2 regions of the Kitasatospora sp. GAS1066B genome follow, and region 2 is predicted to be linked to the other one. Evidence: riboswitches for the same ligand, from Rfam matches in the RefSeq annotation. Region 2 holds a riboswitch; the other holds the start of a gene.
What was found. A riboswitch is a leader RNA that binds a small molecule or an ion and turns the genes downstream of it on or off. The one in region 2 is predicted to bind thiamine pyrophosphate.
Positions count from the first base shown of each region.

Region 1: linked by a shared signal. The riboswitch ahead of thiO (glycine oxidase ThiO) and the one ahead of ABH937_RS17240 (cytosine permease) in region 2 are both predicted to bind thiamine pyrophosphate.

Region 1 is NZ_JBGCCO010000017.1:68,672-73,355, forward strand. Features, by position in the region: gene thiE (thiamine phosphate synthase) at 1-60, opposite strand, end outside; gene ABH937_RS20220 (Rv2175c family DNA-binding protein) at 57-422, opposite strand; gene ABH937_RS20225 (NAD(P)/FAD-dependent oxidoreductase) at 489-1,682, opposite strand; TPP riboswitch at 1,762-1,874, shown strand; gene thiO (glycine oxidase ThiO) at 1,869-3,032, shown strand; gene thiS (sulfur carrier protein ThiS) at 3,029-3,250, shown strand; gene ABH937_RS20240 (thiazole synthase) at 3,258-4,088, shown strand; gene pknB (Stk1 family PASTA domain-containing Ser/Thr kinase) at 4,168-4,684, shown strand, end outside.
Region 2 is NZ_JBGCCO010000013.1:182,598-187,281, reverse strand. Features, by position in the region: gene ABH937_RS17245 (glycerophosphodiester phosphodiesterase family protein) at 1-867, opposite strand; gene ABH937_RS17240 (cytosine permease) at 965-2,335, opposite strand; TPP riboswitch at 2,330-2,476, opposite strand; gene ABH937_RS17235 (trypsin-like peptidase domain-containing protein) at 2,709-4,475, shown strand; tRNA gene ABH937_RS17230 (tRNA-Ser) at 4,538-4,628, shown strand.

The DNA.
Region 1 (4,684 bases), on a different contig from region 2:
GGTGCACAGGTAGAGCCGGGCGTCGGCGAGCTTCGCCCGCAGGTCGGCGCCGGCCGTCACAGCGACATCGCCTGCGCGCGCCGCTTCACCTCGGTGCCCCGGTTCTCGCGCAGCGCCTGGATCGGGCTGCCCGGCAGCGAGGGGTCCTCGGTGAAGAGCCACTCCAGGATCTCCTCGTCGCTGAACCTCCCGTCCCGCAGCACGGTCAGCGTCCCGGCCAGGTGCTTGACCAGGCCGTCGTCCTCGATGAAGGCCGCCGGGACCTGCAACGAACGATTCGGGCCACGGCGCACCGCGATCAGCTTGCGGTCCTTGACCATCTGGCGGACCTCGGTGACCAGCACGCCCCAGCGCTCCGAGATGTCGGGCAGGTACACCCAGTCCTGGACCAGGTTTTCGATCTTCGATTCGCTCTCACTCACGTCACTCACGGCACCAGCCTGCCACCTCGCACGGCCACCGCGCACCAACGGCCGGTCCGGCGGGCGTCAGCGCAGGGCCGACTTGAGCGGCACGGCGGGGTCGGCGGCCAGCGCGGGATCGAGCGCCTTGCCCTGGTCGATCAGCCGCCGCGCCTGGGCCAGGTCCCGCGGCCGGTCCACGGTCAGCACCGCCACCGGGCGCTCCCCGCGCAGCCAGAGGACGCTCCACTGCGGCTCGGCCGGCGAGCCGCGCCAGAGCAGCCGGTCGCCCGCGCCGTGCCGGCCGGCGTACTGCACCATCCGTCCGAACTGCTCGGACCAGAAGTACGGCACCGGGTCGTACGGGTCCTCGGCCCCCAGCAGCGCAGCGGCCACCGCGCGGCCCGAGTGCAGCGCGTGGTCCCAGTGCTGCACGGTGACCCGCCCGCCGTACCGGGCCGACGGGTAGCCGGCGCAGTCACCGGCCGCCCAGACGCCGGGCAGCGAGGTGCGCAGCCGCTCGTCGACGCGGATCGCCCCGGCCCCGTCCAGCTCGACACCGGTGCCGGCCAGCCAGCCGGTGTCCGGGCGGGCGCCGACCCCGACCACCACCTCGTCGGCCGGCACCGACTCGCCGCCGGCCAGGTGCACCGCGCCCGGCTCGATCCGGTCCACCCGGGCGCCTAGGCGCAGCTCGACCCCGGCCTCGGCGTACCAGGCGCGCATCGGCGCGGTCAGCTCGACGGGCAGCGCGCCCGGCAGCGGCGCGTCGGCCGCCTCCAGGACGGTGACCCGGCAGCCGAGCAGGCGGGCGGCGGTGGCGGTCTCGGCGCCGATCCAGCCGGCCCCCACCAGCACCAGGTGGGCCTGCGGGCGCAGGACCGCACGCAGTGCGAGCGAGTCGTCGATGGTCCGCAGCACCCGGGCCGCGCCGTCCCCGGGCAGCCGGATCGGGGCCGCGCCGGTGGCGATCACCAGCCGGTCGTACGGCAGGTCGCCGGCCTCGGTGTGCAGCGTGCCCGGGGTCAGGCCGGTGGCCCGGCGGCCGGTCAGCAGCCGGACGTCGAGCGCCTCCCAGTCCAGGTCGAAGGCGGTCCGGTCGGCCTTGGCGAGCAGCACGTCCTTGGAGAGCGGCGGCCGGTCGTAGGGGCGGTGCGGCTCCGCGCCGACCAAGCTCAGCGGCCCCCGCCAGCCCCCCTCCCGCAAGGCCACCACGCACTGCGCGCCCGCCAGGCCCGCGCCGACCACGACCACCCGATCCGTGCTCCTCAGCTCTGCCATCCGGCCACCTTAGACCGGCCCCCGGCGTCCCATGGGGCGATCGCCGCATTCAGCCGCCGGTCACCCGGCGTTATGGTGGGGGCGTCCTCACGGGAGCCCGGCGCACCGGGCTGAGAGGCGGGCTGCGGCGGCCCGCGACCGTCCGAACCTGATCCGGGTCATTCCGGCGAAGGGAGAACCGGTCCTTTGTCACGCATCAAGGACGGCACGACGACCGACGTGCTGGTGATCGGCGGCGGCATCATCGGCCTCGCCGTCGCCTGGCGCACCGCGCAGCGCGGGCTGCGGGTGGCGGTGGTGGACCCGGACCCGGGCGGCGGCGCGGCGCGGGTGGCCGCGGGCATGCTGGCCCCGGTCACCGAGCTGCAGTACGGCGAGGAGCCGCTGCTGCGCCTGGGCATGGCGTCCAACGAGCGGTACGGCGCCTTCACCGCCGAACTCTCCCAGGCGACCGGCCTGGACACCGGCTACCGCGGCACCGGCACCCTCGCGGTCGCGCTGGACGCCGACGACAAGGCCGAGCTGAGCGAGCTGCACGCGTTCCACCAGCGCCTGGGCCTGACGTCCGACTGGTTGACCGGCCGCGAGGCCCGCCGGCTGGAGCCGATGCTGGCCCCGGGGGTGCGCGGCGGCCTGCTGGTCGGCGGCGACCACCAGGTGGATCCGCGGCGGCTGTCCGTCGCCCTCGTGCGCGCCTGCGAGCTGGGCGGCGTGTGGCTGCACCGGGCCGAGGCCGTCGAGCTGCTGGTCGAGGGCGATCGCGCGATCGGTGCCCGGCTGAGCACCGGCGAACGGCTGCTCGCCGACCAGGTCGTGCTGGCGGCCGGCGCGCACAGCCACCAGCTGCCCGGGCTGCCGTCCGGGGTGCTACCCGCGATCCGGCCGATCAAGGGCCAGATCCTGCGGCTGCGGATCCCGCCGGCCTACGCGCCGTTCCTCTCCCGCAACGTGCGCGCGGTGGTCCGCGGCGGCCACCTCTACCTGGTGCCGCGCGCGGACGGCGAGCTGGTGATCGGAGCGACCACCGAGGAGCAGGGCTACGACACCGTGGTCACCGCGGGCGGCGTCTACGAGCTGCTGCGCGACGCGCACGAGCTGGTCCCCGGGATCACCGAGCTGCCGCTGGTGGAGACCAGCGCCGGACTGCGCCCCGGCTCCCCCGACAACGCCCCGCTGCTCGGCCCCACCGCACTGCCCGGCCTGGTGGCCGCCACCGGCCACTACCGCAACGGCGTGCTGCTCACGGCGGTCACCGGTGACCTGCTGGCCGAGTACCTGACCACCGGCAGCGTGCCGGAGCTCGCCGCCCCGTTCTCCCCCGACCGCTTCGCCGCCAGGAGCCTGACATGAGCGCGATTCCCCAGACCGTCCCCCTGACCGTCAACGGCGCACCACGCCAGGTGCCGGCGTCGGCCACCCTCGCCGAGCTGGTCGCCGAGCTGTCCAAGGCACCCTCCGGCGTGGCGGCGGCGGTCAACGAGACCGTGGTGCCGCGGGGCGCGTGGACCGGTACCCGGCTCGCGCCCGGTGACCGGGTGGAGATCCTCACCGCCGTGCAGGGAGGCTGACGCTCCGATGGCTGACACTCGCCTGGTCGACGAAAAAGACGGTCTGACGATCGCCGACACCACCTTCACCTCCCGGCTGATCATGGGCACCGGCGGCGCCCCGAGCCTGGAGATCCTGGAACAGGCGCTGCGGATCTCGGGCACCGAGCTGACCACGGTGGCGATGCGCCGGGTCAAGGCGGACACCCAGGGCTCGGTGCTCGACGTGCTGGTCCGCAACGGCATCCGGATCCTGCCCAACACGGCCGGCTGCTTCACGGCGGGCGAGGCCGTGCTGACCGCGCGGCTGGCCCGCGAGGCGCTCGGCACGAGCTGGGTGAAGCTGGAGGTGATCGCCGACGAGCGGACCCTGCTGCCCGACCCGATCGAACTGCTGGACGCCGCCGAGACCCTGGTCGACGACGGCTTCACGGTGCTCCCCTACACCAACGACGACCCGGTGCTGGCCCGCAAGCTGGAGGACGTGGGCTGCGCGGCGATCATGCCGCTGGGCTCGCCGATCGGCTCCGGACTCGGCATCCGCAATCCGCACAACTTCCAGCTGATCGTGGAGAGCGCGGGCGTCCCGGTGATCCTGGACGCCGGCGCGGGCACCGCCTCGGACGTGGCGCTGGCCATGGAGCTGGGCTGCTCGGCGGTGATGCTGGCCTCCGCGGTGACCCGCGCCCAGGACCCGGTGCTGATGGCGGACGCGATGCGCCGGGCCGCCGAGGCCGGCCGCCTGGCCTACCGGGCCGGCCGGATCCCGCGCCGCTTCCACGCCGAGGCCTCCTCGACGATGGCAGGCCGGGCCGACCTGGACCCGCAGCTCGACCACCGGGAGCGGCCCGCCTTCTGACGCCCCGTCGCCCACACTGATGACGAACCATGACAGCCAGGTCACCCAACCGTGTTCTGACCGCCCCTAGACTCCTCTGGTGGACACGACCTTGAACGACCCCCTGCTCGGGACGCTGCTGGACGGGCGCTACCGGGTCGAGGAGCGCATCGCGGTGGGCGGCATGGCCACCGTCTACCGGGGCACCGACACCCGGCTGGACCGGGTGCTGGCGCTCAAGGTCATGCACCCGTCGCTGGCCGGCGACAGCGGATTCACCGACCGCTTCATCCGGGAGGCCAAGGCGGTCGCCCGGCTGTCGCACCCGAACGTGGTCAACGTCTTCGACCAGGGCGCGGACGGCGGCTCGGTCTTCCTGGCGATGGAGTACGTGCCCGGGTGGACGCTGCGCGACCTGCTGCGCGACCGCGGCGCGCTCTCCGTACGGGCCGCGCTCGACGTGCTGGAGCCGGTGCTGGCCGCGCTGGGCGCCGCGCACCGGGCCAGTCTGGTGCACCGGGACGTCAAGCCGGAGAACGTGCTGATCACCGACGGCGGCCTGGTCAAGGTGGCCGACTTCGGTCTGGTCCGGCTGCTCTCCGGCGCGGACACCGCGG
Region 2 (4,684 bases):
TCAGCGGCCCAGCTGGCTCAGCACGTCCCGGGGCCGGTTGGTGATGATCGCCGACACTCCGAGCTCCAGGCAGAGCGCGACGTCCTCGGGGCGGTCCACCGTCCAGACGTGCACCCGGTGCCCGGCGGCGCGCAGCCTGGTGACCAGTTCCGGCCTGCGGCGGACCAGTTCGATGCCGGGGCCGGCGATCACCGCGCCGGCCGGCAGGCCCGCGCCCGGCCACGCCCGCAGCAGCGCCGGGTGCTCGAAGAGGTACACCCGGGGGAACTCCGGCGCAGCCGTCCGCAGCCGCCCGAGCGCCAGTCCGGAGAAGCTCATCAGCCGCGCGTGCGGCCGGTCGGGGTCGCCCTCGCCGCCCATCGCCCCGCTGATCCCGAACCGGCGCAGCATCCGCACCAGCTCGGCCTCCACCGCGCCCCGGTAGCGCACCGGGTGCTTGGTCTCGATCGCCAGGTCCACCCGCCGGCCGCAGTCGGCGACCAGCTCGAGCAGGCTCTCCAGGGTCAGCACCGACCGCCGCTCGGGGTCCGCCGCCGCGCCGCTCGCGCTCCCGTCCGCCGTCGCGTCGGCGTCCGGCTTCCAGGAGCCGAAGTCGTACGCCTGGAGCTGCGCCAGAGTGCGGGTGGAGACCACCTTGCTGCCGCCGTCCGAGACCCGCGCGATGGTCCGGTCGTGCACGCAGACCAGCTGCCGGTCCCGGGTCAGCCGCACGTCGCACTCGACCGCGTCGGCCCCCTCGGCCAGCGCCCGCCGGTACGCCGCCAGGGTGTGCTCGGGCAGTGCGGCGGAGGAGCCGCGGTGGGCGACCACCTGGACCGCCGGCGCGGTGTGGGCGGGGTCGGCGGTCCAGAGATCGGGAGTCGTCACAGGCTCACCCTAGAACGAGCCGGTGACGCGGACGCGACGACCGCCCGAACACCGGGTTCCGCAGGTCAGCCGGGTCGGGCGGCACGGCTCGACCCGGTCAGGCGGCACGGCTCAGCCGGGTCAGGCCCAGCGTCGCCAGCCCGGCCACCAGGAAGGAGAAGAGCGAGGCCGAGGTCCACTCCTGCGGGGTGAAGTGCAGCCAGCCCTGCAGGTCCGTCCAGAAGTGCGTCCACTTCCCCGCGTTCTGGGTCGGGGCCAGGAACTGGTAGGTGCAGAAGCCCAGCGCCCAGGGCAGCAGCATCAGCGGCCGGGCCGGCGCCTGCTGGGAGAGGTCCCAGCCGTGCCGTCCGCGCCCGAGGAAGTAGTCGGCGGCCAGCACCGCCAGCAGCGGCACGAAGACCGAGCCGATCAGCCCGAGGAAGGCGTAGTACGCGTTGGTGTACGAGGTGATCTGCAGCGCCAGCACCGTCACCAGCACGCCGAGCCCGCCGGTCAGCAGCCGCCGGTCGACCCGCGGGAACAGGTTGTGCACCGACATCGCGGTCGAGTAGACGTTGGCGAACGACTGGTCCGCCTCGCGCAGCACCAGGACCAGCAGGAAGGCCCAGCCGGCCGTCACCCCGGTGAAGGAGTTCAGCAGGTTGTCGGCGTTGCCGTGCGACTGGAGCAGCGCGATCAGGCCGAGCGCGTAGCACCAGACCTGGGCGATGGTGTAGCCCGAGAAGGTCCCCAGGAAGGCGGCGCGCCCGGTGCGCGAGTGCCGGGTGTAGTCGGCGGCCAGCGGCACGAACGAGATCGAGACCGCGATGATCGCGTCGGTCGCACTGAGGAAGCCGGTCCAGTTGCCGGCCCCCGGGTTCGGCCAGCCCTGCCGGCCCAACTGCACGGTGAAGTAGACCATCGCGACGCCCACCGCGATCGCCACGTACTTGCGCAGCGCGGTGATCGAGCCGAGCGGCCAGATGGTCAGCACGGTGGTCAGCGCCCCGGCCAGCACCACGAAGAGCCAGCGCCAGCCCTGGGTGCCGGCCACCGTCTGGGCGCCGCTGGAGATCACGATCAGCTCGTAGACGCCCCAGCCCACGCACTGCAGGATGTTCAGCACGGTCGGCAGGTACGACAGCCGGGTGCCGAAGAGCCCGCGCAGCACGGCCATGGCCGGTGCGCCGGTCCGAGCGCCGATCAGCGAGGCCACGCTCAGCATCGCGGTGCCGATCACGGTGCCGGCCACGATCGCGGTCATCGCCGCGGTGAACGAGAGCTCGCTGCCGGGCTGCCCGAGCACCGTGGCGGCGCTGGTGAACCCGATCAGGCTGATCCCCAGGTTCGCCCAGAGCGCGAACTGGTCCTTGAAGCCGAGGGTGCGCGGCGGCGCGGTGTCCAGCACCAGCGGCGCCTCGGCGCGGCCGCCGTCCGCGGGCCGATCGAGCAGAGCGGTCGAAGCAGGGGAAGGCGAATCAGCCGTCATGGCACAGACTCCCTACGCCGGCATTACCCGGACAGGTTCCGGCGGTCTGCGCTCCCTCGGCCGCACCGGCGTCATCGCCATGGCGTACGGTCGACCAGCGCACTCTCAGCCTGGTGGGTCCAAGCTCCCGCGTGTCGATGTTAAGAAGCGACAGGGTAGCCCGGGGCTCGGCTCACGCCAAGGCGGGACAGCGCACCGTCCGGATCGCGGGACGCCGTCGGGGAGGCCGTCCGGGTGTCGCGAGTAGGGCGAACGGGGGCTGTTCGGTCTGTCTAAGGATTCTTACCAGTTCTTCAGGCGGCCCCTTACGGCAACCAGATCGGGCATAGGAAAAACTAGGGGCCAACGTCCCTGTCAGCTATGGAGGTCGTCCGTGAGCACCGAGCACGAGAGTGGTTCCACCGGTCCGCAGGGGGAGCAGCTCTCCACCGGGCACGGCGAGCCGGGGGGGACTTCGACGGTCGGTGACACTCCGACAGCGAGCGAGCCGACGGCGCAGCTTCCCGTGGTGAGCGACAGCGCGAGCGAGCCCGCGGGCCGCCAGCCGGTGGCGCCGGCCCAGCCGACCCTGGCGCTGCACAAGGTGCCCGCGCCGGAGGAGGCCCCCGCGGCCGCACCCGCCGCCGAGCCCACCGTCATCGACGCGCCGCCGGCCCCGTCCTACCTGGACGCGCCGCCGCCGGTGCTCTCGACCCCCGCGGTCGAGCCGCCCCGCAACCCGTACGCGGCCCCGGCCGCCCCGCCCGTCGCCCCCCTCACCGCTCCCGTGGCGGGCGCAGCGCCGATCACCCCCGGCGGGCCGGCCGCCGCCCCGCAGGGCGAGCCGCACCCGTTCGGTACCGGCACCCCGCACGGCGACAGCTGGTCGGCCCCCCAGCAGGGCTACCCCGCAGGTCCGGACTACACCGCAGGTCAGGACTACTCGGGCGGTGCCGGCTACCCGGGTGGCCCCGGCTACCCCGGCGAGTACCCCGGCGGCTTCGCGCCGGCGCCCGCGCCGCGCAAGAAGGGCAAGGGCAGCCTGGTCGCGCTGATCGCCGCCGTCGCCCTGGTGGCGGGCATCGCGGGCGGCGTGACCGGTGCCGCGCTCAAGGGCGGCAACTCGGGTTCGGCCGTCACCAGCGGCAACAGCCGCAACAGCACCACGACCACCACCGCCGACAACACCGCCGCGATCAACCGGGCCCCCGACTCGGTGGCCGGCATCGCGAACGCGGCGCTGCCGAGCACCGTCACCATCAAGGCCGAGGGCAGCACCGAGTCCGGTACCGGCACCGGGTTCATCTTCGACACCCAGGGCCACATCCTGACCAACAACCACGTGGTCGCCCCGGCGGCCAACGGTGGCAAGCTGACCGTCAAGTTCTCGGACGGCAACAGCTACCCGGCCTCGGTGGTCGGCAAGGCCTCGGGCTACGACCTCGCGGTGATCAAGCTGGACGCCCAGCCGAGCGAGAAGCTGACCCCGCTCCCGCTGGGCGACTCCGACAAGGTCGCGGTCGGCGACGCGGCGATCGCCATCGGCGCGCCGTACGACCTGGAGAGCACCGTCACCTCCGGCATCATCAGCGCCAAGAACCGCCCGGTCGCCTCCGGCGACCAGGCCAGCACCCAGACCTCCTACATGAACGCGCTGCAGACCGACGCCTCGATCAACCCGGGCAACTCCGGCGGCCCGCTGCTCAACGCGAGCGGCCAGGTGGTCGGGATCGACTCGGCGATCCAGTCCAACTCCAGCGGCAGCGGTCAGGCCGGCAGCATCGGACTGGGCTTCGCGATCCCGATCAACCAGGCCAAGCGGGTGGCCCAGATGCTGATCACCACCGGCACCCCGGTCTACGCGACCCTCGGCGTGCTGCGCAACGACGACTACAGCGGCGACGGCGCGCAGATCATGACCTCCCCGGTCCAGGGCACCGCACCGGTCACCGCGGGCGGCCCGGCCGACCAGGCCGGCCTCAAGCCCGGCGACGTGATCACCAAGCTCGGCGGCGAGATCATCGACAACGGCCCGGCCCTGGTCAGCGCCATCTGGACGCACGCCCCCGGCGACAAGGTCGACGTCGACTACACCCGCAACGGCACTCCCGGCCACACCACCGTCACCCTGGGCAGCCGCTCCGGCGACCAGAACTCCTGACCCACCCGCACCACGAACCGGTGCACCGAACCCTCGTGGACCCGTTAGGCTGACCTCCGCTTGGAGAACTGCCCGAGCGGCCTAAGGGAACAGTCTTGAAAACTGTCGTGCGGTGACCCCGCACCGTGGGTTCGAATCCCACGTTCTCCGCCACGGACCGGCCCCTGACCAGCGAAAGCGGTCGGGGGCCGAGGTCTTTCCAGATCTTC